4 regions of the Streptomyces sp. NBC_00045 genome follow, and region 1 is predicted to be linked to each of the others. Evidence: riboswitches for the same ligand, from Rfam matches in the RefSeq annotation. Region 1 holds a riboswitch; each other region holds the start of a gene.
What was found. A riboswitch is a leader RNA that binds a small molecule or an ion and turns the genes downstream of it on or off. The one in region 1 is predicted to bind cobalamin.

Region 1 (7,745 bases):
GCCGGACCAGTGCACGGGCAGCAGACCGGTCGCCCGTACGACGACGGCCTGCGCGTCGGCGCGGACGTCCGCAAGGGATTTGGCGCAACCGGGGCGGCCGGTGCAGGCGGTGACCGACCGCCAGGGACTGTCGCCGGCGGTGATCAGCCCGGCCTCCGCGAGGCCCAAGAGGGCGTCGGCGGCGGTTTCCGCGGTCAGGTCGGGGACGATGATCCCGCGCCAGGGGGTGAGGCGGATGCGGCCGGTGAGGCCGGCCAGCCGGCGCCACTGCGCGGTGGTCAGGCGGCCGAGCGGGGCGAGCACGCTGAGCGCGGTGACGCCGTCGGGGCCTTCGACGAGGCCGGGCTCGGGAGCCGGCCCGTGCGCGGCGGCGGTGTCCCCCACGAGGACGGCATCGATCCCGGCGGCGGCCAGTCGGGCGGCCAACCCGGCCGCGTGCAGGGCGTGTTCGGCGGGCAGCTCGGCAACCCGCCAGGCCCGGGTGCCGGCTTCGAGGGCGGTGTCGAGGAAGTACGCGGCGGCTTCGAGGGCGGCCCGGGGGGCGTCGGCGGCGGCCACGAGCACGGCGTCGGCCGGATCGGCCGTCCACAGCAGGGCCCGGTCGGCGTCCCGGGCGGCCAGGTTCACGTCCGCGGCGAGCGAGGTCACGTCACCGCGGCCGTCGTCGAGGGCGAACAGGAACCGCCCGGACAGCCGGGCCGCGGGCGCGCTGGCGCAGAGCAGCCGGTCCAGCTCCGCGACCCAGGGGGCCACGTCGGGCAGTCCACGCCGGTCCAGGCCGGTCAGCGGCGAGGCGACGATGTTGCGGACCCGCTCGTGCGTGGGCGCGGGCAGCAGCGCGGCGCGCACGAGCACGGCCTCCAGCTCGCCGCCGCAGCCGGCACCGAGCCCGCGCAGTTGCGCGTTGCCGCGTGAGGTGAGGTCGATGTGGCCGTCTCCGAGCCGGTCCGCGGCGTCCGCCAGCAGCAGGGCCGCGTCCGCGTCGAGCATCCCACCGGGGATCCGGACGCGGGCCAGGAACCCGTCGTCCGCGGCGTGCAGCCGCAGCGCACCGGGGCAGGCGTCACCGCGGTCGCGTATGACGGGTTCGTCCCGCGATGCGGCGGAGGGGGGCTGGGGCGGCATGGCGGCGAGCATACCCACGATTGCCCCGCCCCGGCCTGTGGCCGTCACCACCCCACCCTTCCCCGTTCGACCTGCCGGGACACCTCCCGCACTCCCTGCACCGGCCCCGCTCGACGAGTTGGCCGCCCCCACCGAGCGGGCGCCTGCCGGCCGGGCGCTCCCCGGCGCGCGGGCTGCGGCGCACAACGGCACGGTTGCGCAAGGCCGGGCGTGCGCCGGGGGCGCGGGCGGGGCGGGGCACCCCCACTCCCGGCCAGGGAGAACGGCACCTAAGATGACCACCGGCGGAGCCACGTGGCCCCGCCGGGAGGAAGCCCGGTGCGAATCCGGCGCGGTCCCGCCACTGTGAATCCTGCGGAGCAACCCGCCGGGTGAGTCAGGAACTCCCGCTGTTCTCACTGCCCGGGGCGCGGAAACCCCGAGGAAGGCCTGCCGCCGCATGATCCTGCTGCTGTCGACGTCCGACACCGATCTGCTCAGCGCCCGCGCCGCCGCGGACGGCCCCGTGCCGTACCGGTTCGCGAACCCCTCCCGCCTTCCCCTCGACGACCTCCCCGGGCTGCTCGACGGCGTCGACCTGGTCGTCGTACGCCTCCTCGGCGGCCTGCGCGCCTGGCAGGACGGGCTCGACCTGCTCCTGGCTCCCGAACAGACCCGTCCGGTGGTCGTCCTCACCGGCGAACAGGCCCCGGACGCACAGCTGATGGAGGCCTCCACGGTCCCGATCGGCATCGCCGCCGAGGCACACGGCTACCTCGCCCACGGTGGTCCCGCCAACCTGGACCAGCTGGCCCGGTTCCTCTCCGACACCGTGCTGCTGACCGGCCACGGCTTCGAGCCGCCCGCCGCCGCGCCGACCTGGGGCCCGCTGGAGCGCACCCCCGTGCGCCCGTACGGCCCGCGGATCGCCGTGCTGTACTACCGCGCCCACCAGATGAGCGGCAACACCGCCTTCGTGCACGCCCTGTGCGACGCGATCGTGGAGACCGGCGGCACGCCCGTCCCGCTGTACGTGTCCTCCTTGCGCACGCCGGAGCCGGAGCTGATCGCCGAGCTGGAGTCGGCGGACGCCATCGTCACGACGGTGCTCGCGGCCGGCGGCACCAAGCCCGCCACCGCCTCGGCCGGCGGTGACGACGAGTCCTGGGACGCGGGCGCGCTGGCCGCGCTCGGGGTGCCGATCCTCCAGGCCCTGTGCCTGACCGGCTCGCGCAGCGCCTGGGAGGAGAGCGACGAGGGTTTGTCCCCGCTCGACGCCGCGACGCAGGTCGCCGTCCCGGAGTTCGACGGCCGTCTGATCACCGTCCCGTTCTCCTTCAAGGAGCTCGACGAGGACGGCTTGCCCGCGTACGTGGCCGACCCCGAGCGCGCCGCCCGCGTCGCCGGCATCGCCGTGCGGCACGCCCGGCTGCGGCACATCGAGCGCCGCGACAAGAAGATCGCCCTCGTCCTGTCCGCGTACCCCACCAAGCACTCCCGCATCGGCAACGCGGTCGGCCTCGACACCCCGGCCAGCGCCGTGGAGCTGCTGCGCACGCTCATCGCGGGCGGCTACGACTTCGGCCCGGTCGAGGACGTCCCGGGCCTGGTGTCCGGCGACGGCGACGAGCTGATCCGCGCCCTGATCGAGGCCGGCGGCCACGACCAGGACTGGCTGACCGAGGAGCAGCTGGCCCGCAACCCGGTCCGGATCCCGGCCGCCGACTACAAGCGCTGGTTCGCGGAGCTCCCGGCCGAGCTGCGCGAAAGCGTCGAGGAGCACTGGGGCGAGGCCCCGGGCAACATGTTCGTGGACCGTTCGGCCAACCCGGACGGCGACATCGTCCTGGCGGCGCTGCGCCGCGGGAACCTGCTCATCCTGATCCAGCCGCCGCGCGGATTCGGCGAGAACCCGATCGCGATCTACCACGACCCGGACCTGCCGCCCTCGCACCACTACCTGGCGGCGTACCGCTGGATCCAGGCCCGCGCCGAGGACGGCGGTTTCGGCGCCGACGCGATGATCCACCTGGGCAAGCACGGCAACCTGGAGTGGCTGCCGGGCAAGAACGCCGGCCTGTCGGCGGCCTGCGCGCCGGACGCCGCGCTCGGCGACCTGCCGCTGATCTACCCGTTCCTGGTCAACGACCCGGGCGAGGGCACGCAGGCCAAGCGCCGCGTGCACGCCACCCTGGTCGACCACCTGGTGCCGCCGATGGCGCGCGCGGAGTCGTACGGCGACATCGCTCGCCTGGAGCAGCACCTGGACGAGTACGCGCAGATCTCCGCGATGGACCCGGCGAAGCTGCCGGCCATCCGCGCCCAGATCTGGACGCTGATCCAGGCCGCGAAGCTGGACCACGACCTGGGGCTGGAGGAGCGTCCGGACGACGACGGCTTCGACGACTTCCTGCTGCACGTCGACGGCTGGCTGTGCGAGGTCAAGGACGCCCAGATCCGCGACGGCCTGCACGTCCTGGGCGGCGCCCCGACCGGCGGGGCCCGGGTCAACCTGGTCCTCGCGATCCTGCGCGCCCGCCAGATCTGGGGCGGTACGACGGCCCTGCCCGGCCTGCGCGAGGCGCTCGGCCTGGACGAGTCCGCGGCCACCCGTACGACCGCCGACCAGGCGGAGGAGACGGCCCGCGCGCTGGTACAGGCGATGGAGGACGCGAACTGGGCCCCGGAGGCGGTGGCTTCGGTCGCCGACGGGTACTCGGCGGACGTGGCGGCCGTACTGGACTTCGCGGTCCGCGAGGTCGTCCCGCGGCTGGCCGGCACGACCGACGAGATCGCCCACGTGGTGAGCGCCCTCGACGGCGCCTTCGTCCCGGCGGGCCCGTCCGGGTCGCCGCTGCGCGGCCTGGTGAACGTGCTCCCGACCGGCCGGAACTTCTACTCGGTGGACCCGAAGGCCGTCCCCTCCCGCCTCGCGTGGGAGACCGGCCAGGCGCTCGCCGAGTCCCTGCTGAACCGCTACCGCACGGACAACGGCGAGTGGCCGGCCTCGGTCGGCCTGTCCCTGTGGGGCACCAGCGCGATGCGCACCTCCGGCGACGACGTCGCCGAGGCGCTGTCGCTGCTCGGCATCCGCCCCGTCTGGGACGAGGCCTCGCGTCGCGTCACCGGTCTGGAGCCGATCCCGCTCGACGAGCTGGGCCGCCCGCGCATCGACGTCACGCTGCGCATCTCGGGCTTCTTCCGGGACGCGTTCCCGCACGTCATCGGCCTGCTGGACGACGCCGTACGGCTCGCCGCCTCGCTCGACGAGCCGGCCGCGCAGAACTTCGTCCGGGCCCACGCCCAGGCGGACCTGGCCGAGCACGGCGACGAGCGCCGCGCGACGACCCGTATCTTCGGCTCGCGCCCGGGCACGTACGGCGCCGGCATCCTCCAGCTGATCGACTCCCGAGACTGGCGTACGGACGCCGACCTCGCGGAGGTCTACACGGTGTGGGGCGGGTACGCGTACGGCCGCGGTCTGGAGGGCCGGGCGGCGCGCGAGGAGATGGAGACCGCGTACAAGCGGATCACGGTGGCCGCGAAGAACACGGACACCCGCGAGCACGACATCGCCGACTCGGACGACTACTTCCAGTACCACGGCGGCATGGTGGCCACGGTCCGCGCACTGCGGGGCACGGCCCCGGAGGCGTACATCGGCGACTCCACCCGCCCGGAGACGGTCAAGACCCGCACCCTGGTGGAGGAGACCTCCCGCGTCTTCCGCGCCCGCGTGGTCAACCCCAAGTGGATCGAGGCGATGCGCCGCCACGGCTACAAGGGCGCCTTCGAGCTGGCGGCGACGGTCGACTACCTCTTCGGCTACGACGCCACGACGGGCGTGGTGGCGGACTGGATGTACGACAAGCTGACGCAGACGTACGTCTTGGACCCCGAGAACCGCGCCTTCCTGGAGGAAGCCAACCCCTGGGCCCTGCACGGCATCGCGGAGCGGCTGCTGGAGGCCGAGTCGCGCGGCATGTGGGAGAAGCCGGACCCGCAGGTCCTCGAAGCCCTGCGCCAGGTGTACCTGGACACCGAGGGCAATCTGGAGGGCGAGGCGGAGTAGTCCGCGCGTCGACGTCCACAGCGAAGGAGCCGCCCTCCCCGCCCTCCCCTGCCGGGGCGCGGAGGGCGGCTCCTTCGTCGGTACCCCCTCAGTCCAGCCGTACGGGCAGGCTGAGCAGGCCCCGGTGGCGGGGGTTGGACTGCCACCGCGCCTCGTGCGCCTCGTGCAGCCGCAGGCGGGGGAAGCGTTCGACGATCCGGGTGAGGGCGATCTCGCCTTGGAGACGGGCGAGCGGCGCCCCGATGCAGTGGTGGATGCCGTGACCGAAGGCCAGGTGTCGGCCCGCGTCGGCCCGGCCGATGTCGAACCGGTCGGGGTCGGCGAAGACGGCGGGGTCCCGGTCGGCGCCGAGCAGCGAGATCTGCACGAAGTCCCCCTTGCGGATGGTCACTCCGCCCACCGTGATGCGCTCGGTGGCGTAGCGCAGCGAGGCGAGGCCGGACGGGGACTCGTATCGCAGGACCTCTTCGACCGCTCCTTGCGCCCGTGCCGGGTCGGCGCGCAGCGCGGCCAGCTGGTCGGGGTGGGTGAGCAGGGCGTGGATGCCGTTCGCGACGAGGTTGACCGTGGTCTGGTGTCCGGCGACGACGAGGAGGAAGGACATGGAGGTGATCTCGTCCTCGGTGAGGGCGTCGCCGTCCTCGTCGCGGGCGGTGAGCAGGGCGGATAGCAGCCCGTCGTCCACCGGGTCCTCGCGTTTGAGGGCGATGAGGGCGCGGAGGTAGGCCAGCATGCTCTCCGCGGTGAAGACGGAGACCTCGCCGTCGTCTTGGCCGCCGCCGAGGCTGTTGCCGCGTATCCGGAGGATCTCGTGGTCGGCGTCGGAGGCGCCGAACAGCTCGAAGACGACGGCTACCGGCAGCGGGAGGGCGAACTCGGAGATCAGCTCCGCTTCGGCCTTGCCGTCGAGGGCGTCGAGCAGTTGGGTGACGAGCTGCTCGACCATGGGGCGCAGGCTCGCGGTGCGGCGGGCGGTGAACGCCTTCTGTACGAGCCTGCGCAGGCGGGTGTGGTCGGGCGGGTCGGCGTTGAGCATGTGCGAGAACATCGCCGCTCCGGGGCCCTCGGTGAGCCCGGTGTGCCGGCCGAACCGCTGGACGGCCTGGTTCTTCGACAGCCGCGGGTCGGCGAGCAGGGCCTTGGCCTGCGCGTGCCCGGTGACGACCCAGCCTTCGATCGCGCCGGGGCCGGGGTAGCGGACGTACCGGATGCCGCCGTCGCGGCGCCAGTTCCGGTAGATCTCGTGGGCGTGGCCGTGCCAGTCGTTGTCCAGGACTTCCACGATCTCGGGGTGTTGGGCCTTGCGGTCACGCATGCTTCACCCGGTTCCTGTGGCCGATGTGGACGGTCTTCACTCCGAGGAGCCCGACGAGCGGCACGTCGGCGGTGCGCTGGCCCGGGGCGACGACGAGCCCGGTCCGGCGGATGTGGTCGAGCAGGAGCTCCGCGAGCGGCATCACCATGTGCCGTCCCCAGCAGCGCTCGCTCGCGTGGCCGAACGGCATGTAGCCGGGGGTGGTGTCCGGGTCGAGGGTGTCCCAGCGGGCGGGCCGGAACTCCTGCGGGGCGTCCCACAGGGCGGGGTCGCGGTGGGTGAGCAGCGGCAGCACCAGTACGTCGTCGCCGGGTCCGATGCGGGAGTCGAGGGCGGGGTACTCGGGGCAGCGGTTGCGCAGCAGGTTCCAGGAGGGCGGCAGCAGCCGCATCGCCTCGTGGAGGATGTTGCGGTTCGAGTCGCCGTCGTCGAAGGGGGCGCCGAGCCACAGGGCGTTGGCGACGAGGGTCGAGACGGTGAAACAGACGGGGGCTGCCGCGCGCCGGTACATGCCCATGGCGTACCGGCGGTCGTGGTAGCCCTCGGCCTCGGCGAACAGGCCGGCGATGTGCGTCAGGTGCGGGCCGGGCCGGGGCCGGCGCGGGAGCGCGGCTCCGGCGACGATCGTGGACCAGGTCAGCTTCGGGTCGATCTCCAGCGTCCGGGACATCAAGATCCGCAGCCGGTGGGGATCATCGCGCAGGATCAGGTCGCGCAGGAAATTGTGTCCGGTCAGGGGCCACGGTCCCGATAGGTCCGCGTCTTGCGCTATCGGTTCTTCCAGGGCTTTGCGCACGTCTTTCCCGATGGTGCGCATCACCGACGAGGCCTCGGCCTTGGAAATGGACCGGCCGTGCAGGGGCTTGAATGTGGGCCGCTCGGTCTCGGTCGCCTTTCGAGCAGCGAGAATCCGGTCGGAGAGTTCTGCTCCCGCAATTCCGATGGTATCGGGCTCCAGTCGGACGAGGTCCTTGCCGAGGTGGTCGTCGATGAGCGCCTGGAGTCGCGGGGCGAATACGGTGACACGGCGCGTGCGCGAATCCGTGTGGGACGTGGCTGGCATATGAAAGCTCCGGGGAATGCGGAAGGCCCGTACACGGCGGGGCCGGAGAGTCGGGGGTCCGGCCCTGCCGGGTACGGGCCCGGTTCTAAAATTTTCGGCTTAGTACCAGAAGTACCAGGCGCTCTGCTTCAGGCTCGGCTCGCTCTTCTTGACGAACGAGAGATCCCGGCAGATCGGGGTGCTGCGCAGGA
Region 2 (7,745 bases), 4.3 Mb from region 1:
CGGCCGGAGCCGCTGGCGTGGACGCTGAGCCGCGGCCCGCCGGGCAGGGGGCGGCCGGGCTCGTGCCGCAGGGCGACGTCGGCGGCGTGCCGGCCGGCCGCGACCGCGGCGGCACCGGCCCCGACAAGAGTGGTCGCGACGACCGCGGCCGTCGCTGTGGCGGTACGCACTGCTCCAGTGTCAGGGCGCGAGCGCGGGCGGGCCACTGGAGCGGAATACTCCGATTGGGGTCTGGGCGGTGTCGGCGACGGGGTCCGCAAGCGCCTCGCGGGGCCGGCCGGAAAAGTGATCTGGATCTCTTCCGGAAGCCCTCCGGGGTGGACCCGGAGGCCTCGGACCCCCTGCGGATCCGTTCGTTCACCAGGCTCTGACGTGCATTAATGGCGGTATCAACGGCAAAATCGGGACGAAGCTCCCGATGGCACGACGGGCCAGTACACCGCTCCGCCCGAGTCAGTTCATCTTCCGTTCACCCAGGTTGCCTACGGTCGCCGAGCCACTGACGTCAAACAGAAGCCTGGGTAAATGGAGCACATAACGCTTCTCCTCGGGATCGTGATCATCACCGCTCTCGTGTTCGACTTCACGAACGGTTTCCACGACACAGCCAACGCGATGGCCACCACCATCTCGACCGGCGCCCTCAAGCCCAAGACGGCGGTGGCCATGTCCGCCGTGCTCAACCTCGTCGGCGCGTTCATGTCCGTGGAGGTCGCCAAGACGATCTCCAAGGGCCTGATCAACGAGGAGGGCATCCAGCCAGAAGTGATCTTCGCCGCGCTGGTCGGCGCGATCCTCTGGAATCTCGTCACCTGGCTGGTCGGACTCCCCTCCAGCTCCTCCCACGCCCTGATGGGCGGCCTCATCGGTGCCGCGGTCGCCTCCGCCGGCATCGACGCCGTCAACGGCAGCGTGGTCGTCACCAAGGTGCTCATCCCCGCCGTCGCCGCCCCGATCGTGGCCGGCGTGGCCGCGATGCTGGCCGCGAAGGTCACGTACAAGCTCGGCGGCAAGGTCGGCCAGAAGACCTCCACCAAGGGCTACCGCGCCGGGCAGATCGCCTCGGCCGGTCTCGTCTCCCTCGCGCACGGCACCAACGACGCGCAGAAGACGATGGGCATCATCACCCTCGCCCTCGTCGCGGGCGGCGCCCTGGACTCCGGCGCGAACCCGCCGGTCTGGGTCATCATCTCCGCCGGCCTGGCCATCGCACTGGGCACCTCCCTGGGCGGCTGGCGCATCATCCGCACCATGGGTAGCGGCCTGACCGACCTCCAGCCGCAGCAGGGCTTCGCCGCCCAGACCTCGGCCGCGAGCGTCATCCTGGCCTCCTCCAGCCTCGGCTTCTCCCTCTCCACCACCCACGCGTGCTCCGGCGCCGTCATGGGTGCGGGCCTGGGCCGCAAGGGTGGTGTGGTCCGCTGGTCCACCGCCACCCGCATGTTCATCGCCTGGGGTCTGACCCTGCCGGCCGCCGCCGTCGTCGCCTCCGGCGCCGAGCTGGTCATGCGCACCGGTGACATCGGCGTCGCCGCCGTCGCGCTGTTCCTGATCGCCTCCTGCGTCGCGATCTGGGCCATCTCGCGCCGCCAGGTCGTCGACCACCACAACGTCAACGACGCCCGGACGGCCGCGGCCGAGGAGCCGGGTGTCGTCACCACGGCCATGGCCGCCGTCACCGTCCCGCCGACCATGGCCGCCGAGGCCGCCGCCGGTACGACCGCCGCAGTGGCCGACGAGGACCTGAAGGCCACCATCCCGGCCGCCGCCCCCGCGACTCCGGCGGCCCCCGCGGCTCCGGCCGCCGCGGTCTGACCCCGAGAACGACAGAGGAATCCGCAGCATGAAGATCGACTGGGCAGCACTCGGCTCCGTCTTCGGGGTCAGCCTCTCCGCCACCGTCGCGCTCGTGGCCCTGTTCACGATGGGCCTGGTGGGCCTCTCCAAGCACGAGGCCGCCACCGAGCAGGGCGGCACCGCCACCCTCGCCCGCAGCGGTGCGTACGCCTGCTTCGCGCTCGTCGCGGCAGCCGTGGCGTACGGGTTCTACCTGATCGTCGCCTGACCGACTCGGGCACGTCGTACGAAAGCTCCCTCCGGGTTTCCCGGGGGGAGCTTTCCCGTACCCGGGACCCGTCACTGTGACCTGCCTCGCCGCAGGTCAACGGCGAGTTGACGGGCCTTCGCGGTGCGTGGTGGACTGCCCGAGCCAATACGGCGGCATGGAGAGGAAGTCCGGTGCGAATCCGGCGCGGTCCCGCCACTGTCACCGGGGAGCACGCGACGCGTGCGCCTCGGGAGCCAGGAACTCCCACCGCCGGACACGTCGAACCAGGGCGCGGACCCTGAGTGAGGACATACCTGCCACCATGCGTGCCGATCGCGTCTTCGCGTACGGCGCCACGGCGGGCCTGATCGGCGACCGGATCCTCGGTGATCCGCGCCGAGGGCACCCCGTGGCCGCCTTCGGACGAGCAGCCGCCGCCGTCGAGCGCGCCCTGTGGCGCGACGACCGCGCCCGGGGCCTCGTCCATACCCTCGTGTGCGCCGGGGGCGCGGCCGCCGTCGGCGCGCTGGGCGCCCGCGCCGTGCGCTCGCGGCCCGCGACCGCCCGTATCGCCCTGACCGCGGCGGCCACCTGGGCCGTCGTCGGCGGCACCTCGCTGGGCAGGGAGGCCCGCGCCATCGGCGGCGCGCTCGCCGCCGGGGACGCCGAGGTGGCCCGCGAGCGGCTGCCGCACCTGTGCGGGCGCGACCCGCAGGCCCTGGACGAGCAGCAGATGGCCCGCGCCGTCGTGGAATCGGTCGCCGAGAACACCTCCGACGCGGTGGTCGGGGCCCTGGTGTGGGGCGCCGCCGCCGGGGTACCCGGGCTGCTGGCGTTCCGCGCCGTGAACACCCTGGACGCGATGGTGGGCCACAAGTCGCCGCGCTACCTGCGCTACGGCTGGGCCTCCGCCCGCCTCGACGACCTCGCGGGCTGGCCTGGCGCCCGGCTGACCGCCCTGGCCGCCGTACTGGCCGGACCCGACCGGCGGGGAGCCGTACGGGCCTGGCGTGCGGACGCCGCCGAGCACCCGAGCCCGAACGCCGGGCCCGTGGAGGCCTCCTTCGCCGGGGCGCTCGGTGTCCGGCTGGGGGGCACCCTGGCGTACGGGGGCCGGGTCGAGCACCGGGCCGTGCTGAACGGCGCGGCGGGGCGGCCGGTGGAGGTCGCGGACATCGAACGGGCGGTGCGGCTGTCGCGGCAGGTGACGTGGCTGGCACTCGGAGCGTGTGTGGCACTGCGCTGTGCAGTGTCGCGTTGGACTGGGAGGGGACGCCGGTGAGCGGCGGAAAGCTGGGCGGGGGACTCCTCGTCGCCGGCACGACCTCGGACGCCGGCAAGAGCGTGGTCACGGCGGGCATCTGCCGCTGGCTCGCCCGCCAGGGCGTGAAGGTGGCGCCCTTCAAGGCGCAGAACATGTCGCTGAACTCGTTCGTGACGCGCGAGGGCGCCGAGATCGGGCGCGCGCAGGCGATGCAGGCGCAGGCGGCGTGCGTGGAGCCGACCGCGCTGATGAACCCGGTGCTGCTCAAGCCCGGCAGTGACCGCAGCAGCCAGGTGGTGCTGCTGGGCAAGCCGGTGGGCGAGATGAGCGCGCGCGGGTTCTTCGGGGGGTCCGGTGGGTCGTCCCCCGGGAACGGACTGCACGGCGGGCGCCAGGAACAGTTGCTCGGCATCGTCACGGACTGCCTGGAGCAGCTGCGGGGCACGTATGACGCCGTGATCTGCGAGGGGGCCGGCAGCCCGGCCGAGATCAACCTGCGTCGGACCGACATCGTGAACATGGGCATCGCGCGGGCCGCCCGGTTCCCGGTGGTCGTGGTCGGCGACATCGACCGGGGCGGTGTGTTCGCCTCGTTCTTCGGGACGACGGCGCTGCTGTCGCCCGAAGACCAGTCGCTGATCGCCGGCTACCTGGTGAACAAGTTCCGCGGCGACGTGTCGCTGCTGGAGCCGGGCATGGAGATGCTGCGTTCACTCACCGGGCGGGGGACCTACGGTGTCCTCCCCTTCCAGCACGGGCTGGGCATCGACGAGGAGGACGGCCTCCGGGTCTCCCTGCGGGGCGCGGTGCGCGAGTCGGTCGTGGCCCCGCCGGTCGGCGAGGACGTGCTGCGGGTCGCGGTCTGCGCGGTGCCGCTGATGTCGAACTTCACGGACGTCGACGCGCTGGCTGCGGAGCCGGGCGTGGTGGTGCGGTTCGTGGACCGGGCCGAGGAACTGGCCGACGCGGACCTGGTCGTCGTACCGGGTACGCGCGGCACGGTGAAGGCCCTGGAGTGGCTGCGGGAGCGCGGGCTGGCCGGTGCGCTGCTGCGTCGGGCCGCGGAGGGCCGCCCGGTGCTGGGCATCTGCGGCGGCTTCCAGGTGCTCGGCGAGCGCATCGAGGACGAGGTCGAGTCGAAGGCCGGCTCGGTGGCGGGGCTCGGGCTGCTGCCGGTGCGCGTGCGGTTCGCGGCGGAGAAGACCCTGGCGCGGCCGCAGGGCACGGCACTGGGCGAGCCGGTGACCGGCTACGAGATCCACCACGGGGTGGCCGAAGTCCTGGGCGGGGAGCCGTTCCTGGACGGGTGCCGGGTCGGGTCGGTGTGGGGCACCCACTGGCACGGCTCCCTGGAGTCGGACGGCTTCCGCCGGGCGTTCCTGCGGCAGGTGGCCGCGGCCGCCGGGCGCCGGTTCGTCCCGGCGCCGGACACGTCGTTCGCCGCGCTGCGGGAGGAACAGCTCGACCTGCTCGGCGACCTGATCGAGGAGCACGCCGATACGCGTGCGCTGCTCCGGCTGATCGAGTCCGGCGCCCCTGCCGGCCTCCCCTTCCTCCCGCCGGGCGCCCCGTGACGGGCCGGGCCCTGCGGGGCCCGTCCCCTGCCCGCGCCGTGGACGTCTCGATCCCCGTGAGCGCGGGGAGCATCGGGAGACTCGGCAACCCTTGCACGATCGCAGCCCGTCGGCCCGTGCGTCGGCACGAGCCCCTCGAAGGAGCGAACAGCGGATGAGCATCACCCACTTCCCGTTCACAGCGGTGGTCGGTCAGGACGACCTGCGGCTGGCGCTCCTGCTCAACGCCGTGAGCCCCGCGGTCGGCGGCGTGCTCGTGCGCGGCGAGAAGGGGACCGCCAAGTCCACCGCCGTGCGCGCCCTGTCGGCGCTGCTGCCGCAGGTGGACGTCGTCCCCGGCTGCCGGTTCTCCTGCGCGCCCGGCGCGCCGGATCCGGCCTGCCCCGACGGCCCGCACGAGCCCGGCCCCGGTGCCGCCCGTCCCGCGCGCATGGTGGAGCTGCCGGTCGGCGCCTCCGAGGACCGGCTCGTCGGCGCCCTCGACATCGAGCGGGCCCTCTCGGAGGGCGTGAAGGCCTTCGAGCCCGGCCTGCTGGCCGACGCGCACCGCGGCATCCTGTACGTCGATGAAGTCAACCTCCTCCATGACCACTTGGTGGACGTTCTCCTCGACGCCGCCGCCATGGGCGCCTCCTACGTGGAGCGCGAGGGCGTCTCCGTCCGGCACGCCGCCCGCTTCCTGCTCGTCGGCACCATGAACCCCGAAGAGGGTGAGCTGCGGCCGCAGTTGCTCGACCGGTTCGGGCTGACCGTGGAGGTCGCCGCCTCCCGGGAGCCCGCGCAGCGCGTCGAGGTGGTGCGCCGCCGGCTCGCGTACGAGGACGATCCCGCGGGCTTCGCGAGCCGCTGGGCCGGGGACGAGCAGGAGGTGCGCGGCCGGGTCGTGGCCGCCCGTGCCCTGCTCCCACAGGTGGTGTTGGGTGACACTGCGCTGCTGCAGATCGCCGCCACCTGCGCCGGGTTCGAGGTCGACGGCATGCGCGCCGACATCGTGATGGCCCGTACCGCGACCGCGCTGGCGGCCTGGGCGGGACGGACCTCCGTGCGCAAGGAGGACGTCCGGCAGGCCGCCCTGCTGGCCCTCCCCCACCGGCGCCGGCGCAACCCCTTCGACGCGCCCGGCCTGGACGAGGACAAGCTCGACGAGATCCTGGACCGCTTCCCCGACGAGGAGCCGGAACCCGAGCCCGACCCGGAGCCCGAGGGTCCGGACGACGGCGGCGGTCCCGACGGGGACGGCGGCGGAGTGCCTCCGCAGAACGGCGGGCCCGAGACCGGCCACGCCCCCGATGCCCCCGACGCGCCCGACGGGACGGCCCCCGAGGACCGGGAGGCCACCGAACCGGAGCCCTCCGCCCCCCGGGGCGGAGCCGACGGCGCCGAGCAGGCCGCCGTCGGGGCCGCCGAGCCGTTCCGGACCAAGGTGCTCAGCGTGCCGGGCCTCGGCGAGGGAGCGGCCGGGCGCCGTTCGCGGGCCCGCACCGCGCACGGCCGCACCACCGGTGCCCAGCGCCCCCGGGGCCAGCTGACGAAGCTGCACCTCGCGGCTACCGTGCACGCCGCCGCCCCGCACCAGAAGGCGCGCGGCCGCGCCGGGCGCGGTCTGGTGATCCGCAAGGACGATCTGCGGCAGGCCACCCGGGAGGGCCGCGAGGGCAACCTCGTGCTGTTCTGCGTCGACGCCTCCGGCTCGATGGCCGCCCGGCAGCGCATGAGCGCGGTCAAGGGCGCGGTGCTCTCGCTGCTGCTGGACGCCTACCAGCGCCGGGACAAGGTCGGCCTGATCACTTTCCGCGGCACGGGTGCCGAACTGGCGCTGCCTCCCACCTCCTCGGTGGAGGCGGCCGCCGCCCGGCTGGAGAAGCTGCCGACCGGCGGCCGCACCCCCCTCGGACCGGGCCTGCTCAAGGCCCACGAGGTGCTGCGGATCGAGCGGCTGCGGGACCCCTCGCGCCGCCCGCTGCTGGTCGTCGTCACCGACGGGCGGGCCACTTCGGCCGGGGCCGTCGGCGGTGACCCGCGCGAGCTGTCGGGGCGCAGTGCCCGGCTGCTGGCCGCCCAGGGGATCGCCTCGGTGGTCGTGGACTGCGAGTCCGGGCCGGTCCGGCTGGGCCTGGCGGGGGCGCTCGCCGCCGACCTGGGCGGGCCCGCCGTGACCCTCGACGGGCTGCGGGCCGATTCACTGGCCGGGCTCGTGAAGAACGTACGTACCTCAGTGACATCCAGTGCATCACCCCACAGCAGCACCAGGAGGGCCGCGTAATGCCGCAGGGACAGCCGACCGTCGTTCCGGACGACGGACTCACGACGCGTCAGCGCCGTAACCGCCCGCTCGTGTTCGTCCACACCGGCCCGGGCAAGGGCAAGTCGACGGCGGCCTTCGGGCTGGCGCTGCGCGCCTGGAACCAGGGCTGGCCGATCGGGGTGTTCCAGTTCGTCAAGTCGGCGAAGTGGAAGGTCGGCGAGGAGAACGCGCTCAAGGTGCTCGGGGCCTCCGGCGAGGGCGGCTCCGTCGTCTGGCACAAGATGGGCGAGGGCTGGTCCTGGGTCCAGCGGGACGCGCAGCTCGACAACGAGCAGGCGGCCAAGGAGGGCTGGGAGCAGGTCAAGCGCGACCTGGCGGCCGAGACGCACAAGCTGTACGTGCTCGACGAGTTCGCGTACCCGATGCACTGGGGGTGGATCGACGTCGACGAGGTCATCGAGGTGCTCCGGAACCGTCCCGGCACCCAGCACGTGGTGATCACGGGGCGCAACGCGCCCGAGAAGCTGGTGGAGTTCGCGGACCTGGTGACCGAGATGACCAAGGTCAAGCACCCGATGGACGCGGGCCAGAAGGGCCAGAAGGGCATCGAGTGGT
Region 3 (7,745 bases), 840 kb from region 1:
TCCGGAACGCCCGCCACAGCTGCCGCCCGGCCACACCGGCCGGCCCGAGGAGCACGGCGAGCGTCGCCGCGGCGACCAGCGGGCCGCCCGGCCAGGGCGGCAGGCACACGGCGGTGACGGTCAGTCCGAGTCCCAGCAGGGCCTTCTCCAGCGGATGGCGGCGGCGCCAGCGGCTGGAGTGCGCGGCCACGTCGATCGGCAGCACCGCCTACGACTCCGTGGCAGTGGGGTCGGCAGCGGTCGCCGCGGCAGCGGTCGCCGCGGCGGCGGTCGCCGCGGCGGCGCCCTGGCGGCGGCCCTTGCGGACGCCGAAGTAGTACGCGAGCAGGCCCGCGCCGAGCGCCGCCTGGAGGGCGAACAGCGCCGACTCCACTTCCCCGGAGGGGGGTTCGTACAGCGGCGAGAACCACGGCTCGTAGTCCGGCTTCAGTTCGGTGATCGCCGCCTCCGCCTGCGCGTCGGAGCCCGTGAACGGCTCCTCCTTGCCGTCGCCCAGCCCCAGCGCGAGCGGCAGCACGGCCAGGGCCGCCACCAGGAGCAGCAGCAGGCCGTTGATCTTCGTGTTCCGGTTCATCGCCATCAGAGCGCCGCCTTCTGCTCGCCGCGACCGCTGAGCTTCGCGACGCCCAGCCGGACCAGGTCCGACTTGCTCGACTGCATCAGCAGCCGCATCACGAGCACCGTCAGCAGGCCCTCGCTGACCGCGAGCGGGATCTGGGTGACGGCGAAGATGCCGCCGAACTTCGCGAGCGCGCCCGGGAATCCGCTGCCCGGATCGGGGAACGCCAGGGCCAGCTGTACGGAGGTCACGCAGTAGGTGACCAGGTCGGCGAAGAAGGCGCCGAAGAAGACGGTCACCATCAGCGGGACGTCGAAGCGCTTGAGCAGCAGGTACACCCCGTATCCGGCCCAGGGTCCGGCGATGGCCATCGAGAAGACATTCGCGCCGAGGGTGGTCAGCCCGCCGTGCGCGAGCAGCAGTGCCTGGAAGAGCAGGGTGATCGTGCCGAGCACCGCCATGATCGGCGGCCGGAACAGGATGGCGCCGAGCCCGGTCCCGGTGGGGTGCGAGCAACTTCCCGTCACCGAAGGGACCTTCAATGCGGAAAGGACGAACGTGAATGCTCCGGACGCCCCGAGCAGCAGCGTGCTCTCCGGGTTGGCCTTCACCTCGCGGGTGAGGGCGCGGACACCGTGGACGACGAAGGGAGCGGACGCGGCGCCCCAGGCGACCGCGTGCAAAGGGGGCAAGAACCCCTCGGCTATGTGCATGAGTTGGGAGACCTCTCCAGCACCTCGTGGATGGACAACGCGCCCCGGCCGGTCTCCTGGCTCACGGGTGCTGATGCCCTGGCTCCGCCTTCCCGGGCGGTGCGGAACCTCCCGCGCCGCCCAGTGGCTTCCCGTGGGACCGGAGCCGGACTTCCCGTTCACAGTGGCGAGGGCCGCACCGGTTTCCCACCGGTTTCCCGAACACCAAGGCCAGATGACCCTAGTCGGACGGACGGACCGGTACCAACCCGGTCCGAACGGGTACGGTCCGCGGCGGGCGTCCCCGAACGGGTGCGCCCCGGTGGCGGCGCCACCCGCGGGCGTCCAGGCTGGCGGCGTGGCCGCCGATTACGACTACTCCGACCTGACCGCCGTCTACGTCAACTGCACCCTCAAGCGCTCGCCCGAGACCAGCAACACCGAGGGCCTGATCGACAGGAGCCGCTCCGTCATGGAGGCGGCCGGCGCCCGGACCTCGCTGATCCGCGCCGTGGACCACGACATCGCCACCGGTGTCTGGCCCGACATGACCGAGCACGGGTGGGAAACCGACCAGTGGCCCGTCCTGTACAGCCAGATCATGGACGCCGACATCCTCGTCCTGTGCGGCCCGATCTGGCTCGGCGACAACAGCTCGGTCATGAAGCAGGTCATCGAGCGGCTCTACGCCTGCTCCTCGATCCTGAACGAGCACGGCCAGTACGCCTATTACGGCCGCGTCGGCGGCGCACTCGTCACCGGCAACGAGGACGGCGTCAAGCACTGCGCCATGAACATCCTCTACAGCCTCCAGCACCTCGGCTACGCGATCCCGCCGCAGGCCGATGCGGGCTGGATCGGCGAGGCCGGGCCCGGGCCCTCGTACCTCGACCCCGGCTCGGGCGGTCCCGAGAACGATTTCACCAACCGGAACACCACCTTCATGTCGTGGAACCTCATGCACCTTGCCGCCCTGCTCAAGCGGTCCGGCGGGATGCCGGCGCACGGCAACCAGCGCTCGGAGTGGGACGCCGGCTGCCGCTTCGACTTCCCGAACCCGGAGCACCGGTAGCCCGCTCTCACCGGCAGACGTTGCGGTGCGCCACGTCCAGCACGAACCGCTCGGGCGAGTGCAGCGTGAAGGAGGTGAAGGCGGGCCTGGCGTCGAAGGCGGCGCCGAAGGTCACGTACCCCTCGAAGTCGCCGGTCATGGCGAGCCCCTTCAGCTGCGGAAGGCGGATCTTGACGAGCTCCGGCCCGCGGTACGTACTGCGGCCCGTGCGGTCGTGCGCGGCGGCGGGGTGCAGACGGATCTCCAGGAAGTGCTTACCGGCGAGCGGCACCGGCGTGCCGGAGCCGTCCTGGACCAGCTTCGGCACGCGGGTGACGGTGACCCCGGGGACGTGTCCCCGCAGGTCGACGACGATGCGGTCGTACGTGCAGTGACCGCCCCAGCGGGCGTTCACGACGAGCGGCACGGGCCGCACGGCGGCCGAGGCCGGCGCGGCGAGGGTGATGCCGGCGGTGAGCAGCGAACCCGTGGCGAGGGCCACGAACTGCCGGCGGCGGAGGTGGTTCATGACGTCCCCCTGATTCTTCGGAGGCGGGGACCGATGTCACCACTAAGGACACGCCCGGCAGGCTCACGGTTGCACTCGAACCACAAGAGAACCAAACAAATTCGGCAAACCGCGCAATCCAGGACAGTGAGCTCCCTATCGGGGCAGGAGGGTGCTCAGCTCGGCGTCGAGGTCGTAGTGCCGCTGCTCCTCCCCCCGCGGAACCAACTCGACCAGTCGCCGGCACAGCGCGCCCACGTCCCTCGCCCGGGCGGACACCACGCAGCTCTGCGCGCCGTTGCTGAAGGCGAGGAAGACGCGCGGCGAGCGGCCCTGCCACTGCGGCCACACGTGGATGTCCCCCTCGCCGGTCGCGCAGGTCTCCCCGTCCAGCAGTAGGTCCCGGGAGAACACCCAGTGCGCCAGGTGCATCCCGGCGCCCCGGAAGTCGAGCGTCAGCTCGTAGGGCCGGTCGCAGCGGTACGTGAAGGCCCCGTGTACGGGTATGGGCCCGGGTGCGTCCTCCAGCCGGAGCGGGAGGACGCGGTACTCGATGTCGTTGCCGTCCATGGCGCGGCGCCTCTCTGTCGTCTCTCGTCCCGCCTGCCCGCAGCCCCCTCGGGCAAGCTAGCCCACCTCCCGGTCGCCCCTGCGGGCCGAAGGTCCCGACCCCGGGGGCCGCTGGACCCGTCTTGTCACAGGAACGCGAAGGGGCCCGCCCTCCGGGGGGGAGGGCGGGCCGCCGGGGCGCAGGTCCGCTACGGGGCGGGGTGGAAGACGAACGAGTCGTTGGACTGCCCGGTGGCGGTGAAGGAGGCGCCGTTGGATTGGGAGCCGTTGCTCTGGTTGGAGGCCCCGGAGCCGGTGGCGACCTGCTGGGTGGTGGAGGAGTTGCCGAGGTTGGCGCCGGCGACCCCGCTGCCGAAGATCTCGGCGACGGCGGCATGGGACGAGATGCCGGCACCGGCGCCGTTGTCGGCCCGGGCGACGCCGGCGAAGAGGGCGACGGCGAAGGGGAACGAGGCGACGGCGGAGATCACGCGGATGCTGCGGTTGCTTGCCATGATGAAGTCCTCCAGTGCGCAAAGGGGCTGCGGTCCAAGGCGGTTGGCCGGCCGCCGGGGGTGTGGCCGCGACGTCACGTGATCACCTTGGCGCATGTGATCATCGAGAAACCAGCCCGGACCGGAGGATTCGCCCTCAAGCGTGATCAACTCACCCCAAACGTCAAAAGGCCCGCAAATCCGCCGTGTTGTGCTCCTCGGCGCCGTGGGGGAGCCCGGCGGGAACGGGGAAGGGGCCCGACGCAGTGCGTCGGGCCCCTTCCGGCGTCATGCGCGCCCGGTCAGCACTCGATGACGTTGACCGCCAGGCCACCGCGGGCGGTTTCCTTGTACTTGACCTTCATGTCGGCGCCCGTCTCCTTCATGGTCTTGATGACCTTGTCGAGGGACACCTTGTGCGTGCCGTCGCCGCGCATCGCCATCTTCGCCGCAGTGACGGCCTTGACCGCCGCCATGCCGTTGCGCTCGATGCACGGGATCTGGACCAGGCCGCCGACCGGGTCGCAGGTCAGGCCCAGGTTGTGCTCCATGCCGATCTCGGCCGCGTTCTCCACCTGCTCCGGGGTGCCGCCCAGGACCTCGGCGAGGGCGCCCGCCGCCATCGAGCAGGCCGAGCCGACCTCGCCCTGGCAGCCGACCTCCGCGCCGGAGATCGAGGCGTTCTCCTTGAACAGCATGCCGATCGCGCCCGCTGCGAGGAGGAAGCGGACCACGCCGTCCTCGTCCGCGCCCGGCACGAAGTTCACGTAGTAGTGCAGGACGGCGGGCAGGACGCCGGCCGCGCCGTTCGTCGGAGCCGTCACGACGCGGCCGCCCGCCGCGTTCTCCTCGTTGACCGCCATCGCGTAGATCGTCGTCCACTCGCTGCGGTGCATCATCGGGTCGCCCTCGGTGCGCAGCTGGCGCGCCGTGGACGCGGCCCGGCGCTTGACCCGCAGGCCGCCCGGGAGGATGCCCTCGCGGGACATGCCGCGCGAGACGCAGGCCTGCATGACCCGCCAGATCTCCAGCAGGCCCTCGCGGATCTCCTCCTCCGTGCGCCAGGCCTTCTCGTTCTCCAGCATCAGGGAGGAGATCGACAGGCCGGTCTCCTTCGCCAGGCGCAGCATCTCGTCGCCCGAGCGGAAGGGGTACTTCAGCACGGTGTCGTCGAGCTTGATCCGGTCCTCGCCGACCGCGTCCTCGTCCACCACGAAGCCGCCGCCGACCGAGTAGTAGGTCTTCTCCAGCAGGGGCGCGCCCGCGGCGTCGTACGCGAAGAGCGTCATGCCGTTCGCGTGGTAGGGCAGGGACCGGCGGCGGTGCAGGATCAGCTGGTTCGGCTCGTCGAAGGCGATCTCGTGCGCTTCGCCTATTTCCGTGCCGAGCAGGCGCAGGCGGCCCGTCTGTCGGATGCGCTCCACCTCGTCGTCGGCCGTCTCCACGTTCACCGTGCGCGGGGAGTGCCCCTCCAGGCCCAGGAGCACCGCCTTCGGCGTGCCGTGGCCGTGGCCGGTGGCGCCGAGGGAGCCGTACAGCTCTGCGCGGACCGCCGCCGTCTGGGCGAGCACGCCGTCCTTCTTCAGTCGGGTCACGAACATGCGGGCGGCCCGCATCGGGCCGACCGTGTGGGAGGAGGAGGGGCCGATGCCGATGGAGAAGAGGTCGAAGACGGAGATGGCCACGGTGGCGGACTCCCTTGTCTGCTCGTGGGGTGGGAGGGGGCGGGAAGCAGGATGGTTCAGGAGGGGTGATTGTTCGGATTTTGTCCGACAGACGAGCTTAACGCGGAGAAATGAACGGCTCCGCTGCCGGACGGGTGCGCGAGGTTGCGGTTGGGCGTGCGTCCGGTCACGTTCCCGCTGCGCGGCAGGGGCGGCGAGGGGGCCCGGCCGTCCCCTGGACCGGATCCAGGATCGGGTCCAAGCCCGGAGGCCCGCCGGAGCGGGCCCGGACGCCCGCCGCCGGTCATGGGGAAGGGCCCGGTTCTGCGGACTGCGGAACCGGGCCCTCCTCGTCACATCCCGGACGTCAGAGCGTCGGGTACAGCGGGAACTTCGCCGCCAGCGCGGAGACGCGCGCCTTGAGGGACTCGCTGTCGTACGTCGGCTTCAGCGCCTGCGCGATGATCTCGGCGACCTCGGTGAAGGCCTCGGCGTCGAAACCGCGGGTCGCGAGGGCCGGCGTACCGATCCGCAGACCCGAGGTGACCATCGGCGGCCGCGGGTCGTTCGGGATGGCGTTGCGGTTGACCGTGATGCCGACCTCGTGGAGGCGGTCCTCGGCCTGCTGCCCGTCCAGCTCGGAGTTGCGCAGGTCGACCAGGACCAGGTGCACGTCGGTGCCGCCGGTCAGGACGTCCACGCCCACGGCCTTGACGTCGTCCTGGACCAGGCGCTCGGCGAGGATCTTCGCGCCTTCCAGGGTGCGCTCCTGGCGCTCCTTGAACTCGGGCGAGGCCGCGACCTTGAAGGAGACCGCCTTGGCCGCGATCACGTGCTCCAGCGGGCCGCCCTGCTGACCCGGGAAGACCGCGGAGTTGATCTTCTTGGCCAGCTCCTGCGTCGACAGGATGACACCGCCGCGCGGACCGCCGAGGGTCTTGTGCGTGGTGGTGGTGACGACGTGGGCGTGCGGCACCGGGTTCGGGTGCAGGCCCGCGGCCACCAGACCGGCGAAGTGCGCCATGTCGACCATGAGGTACGCGCCGACCTCGTCCGCGATGCGGCGGAAGGCGGCGAAGTCCAGCTGGCGCGGGTAGGCGGACCAGCCGGCGATGATCAGCTGCGGCTTGGACTCCTTGGCGAGGCGCTCGACCTCGGCCATGTCGACCTGGCCGTCTTCACCGACGTGGTACGGGACCACGTTGTAGAGCTTGCCGGAGAAGTTGATCTTCATGCCGTGGGTCAGGTGACCGCCGTGGGCCAGGTTCAGGCCCATGATCGTGTCGCCCGGCTTCAGCAGCGCGAACATCGCGGCGGCGTTCGCCTGCGCACCCGAGTGCGGCTGGACGTTCGCGGCCTCGGCGCCGAACAGCGCCTTGATGCGGTCGATCGCGATCTGCTCGACGACGTCGACGTGCTCGCAGCCGCCGTAGTAGCGGCGGCCCGGGTAGCCCTCGGCGTACTTGTTGGTCAGGACCGAGCCCTGGGCCTCCATGACGGCGACCGGAGCGAAGTTCTCCGACGCGATCATTTCCAGGGTGGACTGCTGGCGGGCGAGCTCGGCGTCGACGGCGGCGGCGACGTCCGGGTCGAGCTCGTGGAGAGGGGTGTTCAGTACAGACATCAGGATCCCCTGGGGTCAGTTACCGGCGGTGAGCTTGGTGTACTCCTCGGCGGAGAGCAGGTCGGCCGGCTCCTCCGCGATGCGCACCTTGAACAGCCAGCCACCCTCGAACGGGGCGGTGTTCACGAGCGCCGGGTCGTCCACGACGTCCTGGTTGGCCGCGACGACCTCACCGGTGACGGGGGAGTAGAGGTCGCTGACGGACTTGGTCGACTCCAGCTCGCCGCAGGTCTCGCCCGCGGTCACGGTGTCGCCGACCTGGGGGAGCTGGGCGTAGACGACGTCACCGAGCGCGTTGGCCGCGAACTCCGTGATGCCGACCGTCGAGACGCCGTCCTCGGCGTCCGACAGCCACTCGTGCTCCTTGCTGTAACGCAGCTGCTGGGGGGTGCTCATGACCTGATTCTCCTGGATGCGGGGGAGTGGATACGAACAGTGGTCTTGCGGAGTGAGACGGCCGGTACGGCGTACGGGCGCTACTTCTGCCGCTTGTAGAACGGCAGGGCCACGACCTCGTACGGCTCATGCGTACCGCGAATGTCCACGCCGACGCCGGAGGTGCCGGGCGCGGCGTGCGCCGCGTCCACGTAGGCCATCGCGATCG
Region 4 (7,745 bases), 1.1 Mb from region 1:
CGGTGGTGCGTCCTGTGGAGCGGTCGCCGCTCCCTGGGAGTGCACGGTCATGTCTTGGCTACCTCGGCTGCGGTCGGGCGTCGCACAGGTCTGTCATGCGCGACCGGGGGTGCGGCGGGCGCGTGGGCGGCCGTCCGCACCCCCGGTGCTACGTGCTACTTGTTGATGCGGCTCGCGATTTCCTTGTCCGCGTCCGCGCCCGCCTTGGCGGCGTCCTCACCCTTGAGGACCTTGGTCATGAACTCCTTGAGCGGGTTGGGCTCGGTCTCGACGTTCGCCCAGCCCGGGGTGACCGGGGTGATGCGGCCGTTGACGCCGCCCTTGCCCATCGCCTCGGCGAAGGAGCCCGCGGCGGGGGCGAAGTTCGCGCCGGACTGGTTCGGGAGCAGCGCGCCCTTGACCTCGGCCGCGTACTTCGTCATCTGGTCCTTGCCGGCGGCGAGGGCCAGCCACTCCTTGGCGAGCTCCTTGTTCTTGGAGCGCTCGGCGACGGCGAGGTTCGAGCCGCCGAGGAAGACGGTGCCCGGCTTGTCGGCGGTCTTGCCCGGGATCGGGAAGTAGCCGAAGTCGGCTTCCTTGCCCGCGTCCTTCAGGGCCTTCTCCGCACCGCCGGCCTCCCAGCCGAGACCGATCCAGGAGGCGACGCCGCCCTTGGGGACGATGTCGGTGGACTGCTGCGGGGTGGCCTCGTCCTTGTCCTTCGGAGCGGTGGAGTAGGCCTGGAGCTTCTTGTAGAAGTCCATCGCGGAGGCGGCCTGGGGCGTGCCGAGGCCGCCCTTCCACTTGTCGCCGTCCTTGACGGCGAGCTCGCCGCCCTCGTCCCAGATGAAGCCGGCGAGCACGTACCAGCTCTGGCCGGGGAGGTAGATCGGCTGCGTGGAGGGGTCCGCGGCCTTCAGCTTGTCGAGGCCGGCGATCCACTCGTCGCGGGTGGTCGGCGGGGTGACACCGGCCTTGGCGAAGGCCTTCTTGTCGTACACGACGACGCGGTTGGCCGCGTACCAGGGAGCGGAGTAGAGCTTGCCGTCGTACTCGGCCGAGGCGAGCATGCTCTTCTGCCAGGCGTCGGCGCCGAGCTTGGCCTTGTCCTTGGTGAGGTCGGCGAGGCCGCCGGTGACGGCGTAGCCGGCGGTCTGGGTGTTGCCGAGCTCAAGGACGTCCGGCGGGGTGTTCTCGGAGAGGGCCGTGGTGACCTTCTCCTGAATGCCCTTCCACTGCTGCTCCTCGACCTTTACGGTGACACCGGGGTGCTTGGCCGAGAACTCCTTGTTGACCTCGTCGATCCAGGCCTTCGGCGCGGAACCGTCCATCACCCAGACGGTGATCTCCTTGGCGCCGCCCGCGTCGGTCTTCCCCTTGTCGTCGCCGCCGTTGCCGCACGCCGCGACTCCGACCATCATGCCCGCGACACTGACCGCCGCGATGAGCTTGCGCTTCACGCCACCCTCCTCAGGGATGCTGCCTGCAACTTCCCTCGCCCGCCGCGGTGACATGCACCAAGTACTGCCCGTGGGGCCGGGATCTGATCCATATTGGTTTAGACCAGTAACCGGAGCTTGGCCTAGACCTTTAGGGGTGTCAAGGGTCTAATGAGCGGGTGATCGGTCCGTTACCGGACCGACACCTGGGGGAGGGAGGAGGCCTGTCCTCCCACCCGTGTCACGATGTGACCGCACATATCGGAGGAGCCGGTGACGGCAGCGAAACTGGAGTCGGGAAGGCGGGCGGCGATGTCCACCGAAGGGGCGACCACGGAGCCGGAAGGCGGGGCGGCCACTCGCACGGCGCGTGTGCCCAAGTACTACCGACTCAAGCGGCACTTGCTCGACATGACGGAAACACTGCCCCCCGGCACACCGGTGCCGCCGGAGCGCACGCTCGCGGCCGAATTCGACACCTCGCGGACCACCGTGCGCCAGGCGCTCCAGGAGCTCGTCGTCGAGGGTCGACTGGAGCGCATCCAGGGCAAGGGCACCTTCGTCGCGAAACCGAAGGTCTCACAGCCGCTCCAACTGTCCTCGTACACGGAGGACATGCGGGCCCAGGGGCTGGAGCCCACCTCCCAACTCCTCGACATCGGCTACGTGACGGCCGACGACACCCTCGCCGGGCTCCTCAAGATCGCCGCGGGCGGCCGGGTGCTGCGCATCGAGCGGCTGCGCCTCGCCAGCGGTGAGCCCATGGCCATCGAGACCACTCACCTTTCGGCCAAGCGCTTCCCCGCGCTGCGCCGCTCGCTGGCCAAGTACACCTCCCTCTACACCGCCCTCGCCGAGGTGTACGACGTACGGCTCGCGGAAGCCGAGGAGACCATCGAGACCTCCCTCGCCACCCCGCGCGAGGCGGGCCTGCTGGGCACCGACGTCGGCCTGCCGATGCTGATGCTCTCCCGACACTCGCTGGACGCCGACGGCGAACCCGTCGAGTGGGTACGGTCGGTGTACCGCGGCGATCGTTACAAGTTCGTCGCCCGACTCCAGCGCCCCGCCGTGTGATTCGTAGTTGACTCTCGTTCCGCTATGCGGACGGGGGCTTACGTTCACCGGGCGGGCCCCCGTAGATTCCCTGCGCTTACGCAGATGATCAACGAGGGGACGAGGATCATGCCGGAACCGGAAGCAACAGGTACAGAACGGAACGCGGCGAGTCCGGGCACGGCGGACTCGCCCTCCGCACCAGAGGGCTCCGGGGGCATGACTCCCAAGTCGATCGCCGTCTGGGTCCTCGTCGGCCTCGTCGGGGCCCTCGGCTGGGGCATCCTCGCCCTCTCCCGCGGCGAGGAGATCTCCGCGGCCTGGCTGCTCGCCGCCGCGCTGGGCTCGTACGCCATCGGCTACCGCTTCTACGCGCGCTTCATCACCGACCGCGTCCTGAAGGTCGACAAGACGCGGGCCACCCCGGCCGAACGCCTCGACAACGGCGTCGACTTCCACCCCACCGACCGCCGGGTGCTGTTCGGCCACCACTTCGCCGCCGTCGCCGGAGCCGGCCCCCTGGTCGGCCCCGTCCTCGCCGCGCAGATGGGCTACCTGCCGGGCACCATCTGGATCGTCGCCGGCGTCATCTTCGCGGGCGCCGTCCAGGACATGGTCACCCTCTTCTTCTCCACCCGCCGCGACGGGCGCTCCCTCGGCCAGATGGCCCGGGACGAGATCGGCCCCGTCGGCGGAGCCGCCGCCCTGGTCGCCGTGTTCGCCATCATGATCATCCTGCTGGCTGTGCTCGCCCTGGTCATCGTCAACGCGCTGGCGCACTCCCCCTGGGGCGTCTTCTCCATCGGCATGACCATCCCCATCGCGCTCTTCATGGGCTTCTACCTGCGCGTGCTGCGGCCGGGCCGGGTCACCGAGATCTCCGTCATCGGCGTCGCGCTCCTGCTGCTCGCCATCGTCGCGGGCGGCTGGGTCGCCGACTCCTCGCTGGCGAGCACCTTCACCCTGGAGAAGGAGACGCTCGTCCTGTGGATGGTCGCGTACGGCTTCATCGCCTCGGTGCTGCCGGTGTGGATGCTCCTCGCGCCCCGCGACTACCTCTCCACCTTCATGAAGGTGGGCACCATCGCGCTCATGGCGGTGGGCGTGGTGCTGGCGATGCCGACCCTGAAGATGCCCGCGGTCACCGACTTCGCCGCCCGCGGGGACGGGCCGGTCTTCGCCGGGTCGATGTTCCCGTTCGTCTTCATCACCATCGCCTGCGGCGCCCTGTCCGGCTTCCACGCGCTGGTGTCCTCCGGCACCACCCCGAAGATGATCCAGAAGGAGACCCAGGTCCGGGTCATCGGCTACGGCGCCATGCTGACCGAGTCCTTCGTCGCCGTCATGGCGATCATCGCGGCCACCATCATCGAGCCCGGCCTGTTCTTCGCGGTCAACTCCCCCGCCGGCGTCATCGGCACCACGGTCGACACCGCCTCACAGGCCGTCACCCACTTCGGCTTCGCCATCTCCCCCGAGTTCCTCGCACAGGCCGCGAAGGACGTGGAGGAGACCAGCCTGCTGTCCCGTACGGGTGGCGCTCCCACCTTCGCACTCGGAATGTCCGAGATCTTCTCGTCCGTGGTCGGCGGCGCCGGCATGAAGGCGTTCTGGTACCACTTCGCGATCATGTTCGAGGCTCTGTTCATCCTGACCACCCTCGACGCGGGCACCCGTGTCGGCCGGTTCATGCTCCAGGACACCCTCGGCAACGTGTACAAACCCTTCAAGGACATCAGCTGGAAGCCCGGCGTGTGGCTGGCGAGCGCGCTCGTCGTCGGCGGCTGGGGCTACTTCCTGTGGGTCGGCATCAAGGACCCGTTGGGCGGCATCAACCAGCTCTTCCCGCTGTTCGGGATCGCGAATCAGCTGCTCGCGGCGGTGGCCCTGGCCGTCTGCACCACGCTGCTGGTGAAGTCCGGGCGACTCAAGTGGGCGTGGGTGACCGCCGTCCCGCTGGCCTGGGACGTGGCCGTCACGCTCACCGCGAGCTACCAGAAGGTGTTCTCCGACGACGTGAAGGTCGGGTTCTTCGCCCAGCGCGACAAGTACCAGAGCGGCATCGACGCCGGAAAGGTGCTGCCGCCGGCGAAGAACGCGGGCGAGATGCACACCATCGTCACCAACGCCACGGTCGACGGCGTCCTGTCTGCGCTCTTCGCGGCACTGATCATCATCGTGCTGCTGGACGCCGCGCGGACCTGCCTCAAGGCCGTCCGCAGCCCGGAGTCGGTCAGCCTGGCCGAGGTCCCGTGGACCGAGTCGAAGATCGTCGCTCCGGCCGGGCTCATCGCGACGCCCGAGGAGCGCGCCGAGCTCGCCGCCGCCGGCCTGGACTCGGGCGGCGGCCGCGCGAAGGAGCCCGTCGCATGAGCGGCGTCCGAGCGGCGCTGACGAAGGTGAGCTACTTCGTACGGGAGTTCTCGGGCGAGGCGGCGTACGACCGGTACGTCGCGCACGCCCGTACGCACGACCCGGACGCGCGGGTCATGACCCGCCGCGCCTTCGAACGCGCCCGTACGGACTCCCGCGAGGCGGACCCCCGCGAGGGCTTCCGCTGCTGCTGAGCCCTGACTCACCCGAGGGCCCCGCCGAGCAGGCGGGGCCCTCGGGCGTTCTCAGCGCACCCAGTCCTTGAGGACCTCGGTCTGGAGGGTGATGCCGATGGGGTCGGGGAGCTCGGCGTCCTTGCCGTACGCCACGACGCGGGTGTTCTCGTACCGTCGGCCGTTGGGCTGGCTGTAGACGGAGATCTCGCACTTGGCCCGGTCGATCAGGAGGTAGACGGGGATGCCCGTCTCCGCGTAGGCGCGGGGCTTCTCGACGTGGTCCCGCCGGTGGGTGTCCGAGTCCCACGAGGTCATCTCGACGGCCATGAGGATCGGGGCGGGGTCGACCCAGTCGCCCTGGCCGGCGAACGCCTTGGCCGGTGCGAGCACCGCATCCGGAATCGCCCGACCTGCCCGGTACTCCTGGGCCTTGATGCCCTGCCCGGGATGCAGCCACAGCTCGGGGCGGTACTGCATACAGATCCGCGTGAGCCACTGGATGATCATCCCGTGGTCGCCGTCCGGCATGGCCTTGCTCCTGATGATCCCGTCGATGAACTCCAGCCGTGTCCCCTCCCTCTCGCGCGCCGCCATGCGCGCCACGGCTTCGAAGTCCTCAGTCAGCATGTGGGGCCGGTCTGTCATCACGGTCGTGCCTCGCTCGCCCTTCTCGACGGTGCCGTCTCCGACGATAGCGCCGGGCACCGACAGCCGTCCGGCACACTCGACCGCATGGACATCGTGATCAGGGAAGCATTGGCGACGGAGTACGGGACGCTCGGGGAGATCACCGTGCAGGCCTATCTCGGGGACGGGTTGCTCACCTTCGGCGAGGAAGACCCGTACCTCGCGCGGCTGCAGGACGTGGCGGGACGGGCGGCCGACGGAGAGATACTCGTCGCCGCGACGAGCGACGGGCGGATCCTCGGCGGTGTGGCCTTCGCCGCGCCCGGGAGCCCGCTGTGCGACATCGCCGGAGCCGGCGAGGCCGAGTTCCGGATGCTGGCCGTCGCCCGGGAGGGTCGCGGGCGGGGCGCCGGGGAGGCGTTGGTACGGGCCTGCATCGACCGCGCCCGCGCGATCGAGGGCGTACGGCGCCTCGTGCTGTCCACCACGGACGACATGGTCGGGGCCCACCGGATCTACGAACGGCTCGGTTTCGTCCGTACCCCCGGACGGGACTGGGAGCCCGTCCCCGGCCTCGCTCTGCTCACGTACGGTCTCGATCTGTAGCGACGCCGACACAACATCTAGGGGGTCGCACACGAGGCGGCCCCCACATGTATGCTCGTCCTCGCTGTCGTCGCAGGGGAATCCGGTGGGAATCCGGAACTGTCCCGCAACGGTATGAAGTACACCCATTGGTGTCACCGCAAGTCCGATGACCTGCCGACAGTGCACCCGGCTCGACCGAACCGGGTGTCGATACGTCCGGGCCTCGCGGTTGGGCCGGTGGACGCCGCGCGGTGCTGCCCTGCCATGCCCGCGCGCGCCCGCTCGCGCCCGCACCAAAGGTGTCCCGGAGCCGAGCGAGGGAGAGCTCCCCCCGTGACCATCGCGCCTTCCGCACCGCGCGCCGAGTCCGACCCGTCCGACACCGGAATCGAGACCGGGGGACCTGGGGCCGCACTGCTGCGTACCCTCACCGAGCTGACGGCCGACCTCCCCGACACCGACCCGGGCCGGGTCGCCGCCGCCGCGCTCCGCGGGCGCAGCGCCGCCGCCGACGAGGCCGAACTGCGCGGACTGGCCACGGAGGCCGCCGCCGGTCTGATCTCCGAGGACCCGGCGTACTCCCGGCTCGCCGCCCGGCTGTTGACGCTGGCCGTCGCCGAGGAAGCCACCGGCCAGGGGGCCACCTCCTTCTCCGCCTCCGTCGCGGTCGGTCACCGCGAGGGCCTGATCGCCGACCGCACCGCCGAGTTCGTGGCGCTGCACGCGAGCCGCCTGGACGCGCTGGTCGAGCACACGCTCGCCGAGGGCGCCGACGACCGCTTCGGCTTCTTCGGCCTGCGCACCCTGCACAGCCGCTACCTGCTGCGCCACCCGATCACCCGCCAGGTCATCGAGACCCCGCAGCACTTCATGCTGCGCGTGGCCTGCGGCCTCGCCGAGAACGACAGCGTCCAGGCCGTCGAGGAAGTGGCCTCGCTGTACCGGCTGATGAGCCGCCTCGACTACCTGCCGTCCTCCCCGACGCTGTTCAACTCCGGCACCCGGCACCCGCAGATGTCCTCCTGCTACCTGCTGGACTCCCCGCTGGACGAGCTCGACTCGATCTACGACCGCTACCACCAGGTCGCGCGTCTGTCGAAGCACGCCGGCGGCATCGGTCTCTCGTACTCGCGCATCCGCGCCCGCGGTTCGCTGATCCGCGGTACGAACGGCCACTCCAACGGCATCGTGCCGTTCCTGAAGACCCTCGACGCCTCCGTCGCGGCCGTGAACCAGGGCGGCCGCCGCAAGGGTGCCGCCGCCGTCTACCTGGAGACCTGGCACGCGGACATCGAGGAGTTCCTGGAGCTCCGCGACAACACCGGCGAGGACCAGCGCCGTACCCACAACCTGAACCTGGCGCACTGGGTGCCGGACGAGTTCATGCGCCGCGTGAACGCGGACGCCGACTGGTCGCTGTTCTCCCCGGCCGACGTGCCCGAGCTGGTCGACCTGTGGGGCGACGAGTTCGACGCCGCCTACCGCAAGGCCGAGGCGGACGGCCTGG

Region 2: another riboswitch for cobalamin. It lies ahead of OHA65_RS10205 (cobalamin biosynthesis protein); the one in region 1 lies ahead of cobN (cobaltochelatase subunit CobN).
Region 3: another riboswitch for cobalamin. It lies ahead of OHA65_RS26320 (energy-coupling factor ABC transporter permease); the one in region 1 lies ahead of cobN (cobaltochelatase subunit CobN).
Region 4: another riboswitch for cobalamin. It lies ahead of OHA65_RS24865 (ribonucleoside-diphosphate reductase subunit alpha); the one in region 1 lies ahead of cobN (cobaltochelatase subunit CobN).

Annotation. Positions count from the first base shown of each region.
Region 1 is NZ_CP108271.1:6,422,320-6,430,064, reverse strand. It holds gene cobG (precorrin-3B synthase) at 1-1,125, opposite strand, end outside; cobalamin riboswitch at 1,393-1,532, shown strand; gene cobN (cobaltochelatase subunit CobN) at 1,565-5,176, shown strand; gene OHA65_RS29825 (cytochrome P450) at 5,265-6,491, opposite strand; gene OHA65_RS29820 (cytochrome P450) at 6,484-7,554, opposite strand.
Region 2 is NZ_CP108271.1:2,151,511-2,159,255, forward strand. It holds gene OHA65_RS10190 (hypothetical protein) at 1-170, opposite strand, end outside; gene OHA65_RS10195 (inorganic phosphate transporter) at 526-1,815, shown strand; gene OHA65_RS10200 (hypothetical protein) at 1,844-2,065, shown strand; cobalamin riboswitch at 2,180-2,331, shown strand; gene OHA65_RS10205 (cobalamin biosynthesis protein) at 2,370-3,329, shown strand; gene OHA65_RS10210 (cobyric acid synthase) at 3,341-4,885, shown strand; gene OHA65_RS10215 (putative cobaltochelatase) at 5,040-7,148, shown strand; gene cobO (cob(I)yrinic acid a,c-diamide adenosyltransferase) at 7,148-7,745, shown strand, end outside; gene OHA65_RS10225 (cobyrinate a,c-diamide synthase) at 7,741-7,745, shown strand, end outside.
Region 3 is NZ_CP108271.1:5,577,420-5,585,164, forward strand. It holds gene cbiQ (cobalt ECF transporter T component CbiQ) at 1-205, opposite strand, end outside; gene OHA65_RS26315 (energy-coupling factor ABC transporter substrate-binding protein) at 209-580, opposite strand; gene OHA65_RS26320 (energy-coupling factor ABC transporter permease) at 580-1,272, opposite strand; cobalamin riboswitch at 1,301-1,496, opposite strand; gene OHA65_RS26325 (flavodoxin family protein) at 1,610-2,323, shown strand; gene OHA65_RS26330 (hypothetical protein) at 2,331-2,831, opposite strand; gene OHA65_RS26335 (SsgA family sporulation/cell division regulator) at 2,967-3,380, opposite strand; gene OHA65_RS26340 (hypothetical protein) at 3,569-3,874, opposite strand; gene OHA65_RS26345 (L-serine ammonia-lyase) at 4,156-5,538, opposite strand; gene glyA (serine hydroxymethyltransferase) at 5,885-7,141, opposite strand; gene gcvH (glycine cleavage system protein GcvH) at 7,157-7,537, opposite strand; gene gcvT (glycine cleavage system aminomethyltransferase GcvT) at 7,618-7,745, opposite strand, start outside.
Region 4 is NZ_CP108271.1:5,273,089-5,280,833, reverse strand. It holds gene OHA65_RS24900 (sugar ABC transporter permease) at 1-51, opposite strand, end outside; gene OHA65_RS24895 (extracellular solute-binding protein) at 156-1,439, opposite strand; gene OHA65_RS24890 (GntR family transcriptional regulator) at 1,731-2,495, shown strand; gene OHA65_RS24885 (carbon starvation CstA family protein) at 2,694-4,847, shown strand; gene OHA65_RS24880 (YbdD/YjiX family protein) at 4,844-5,041, shown strand; gene OHA65_RS24875 (Uma2 family endonuclease) at 5,093-5,650, opposite strand; gene OHA65_RS24870 (GNAT family N-acetyltransferase) at 5,756-6,256, shown strand; cobalamin riboswitch at 6,291-6,432, shown strand; gene OHA65_RS24865 (ribonucleoside-diphosphate reductase subunit alpha) at 6,572-7,745, shown strand, end outside.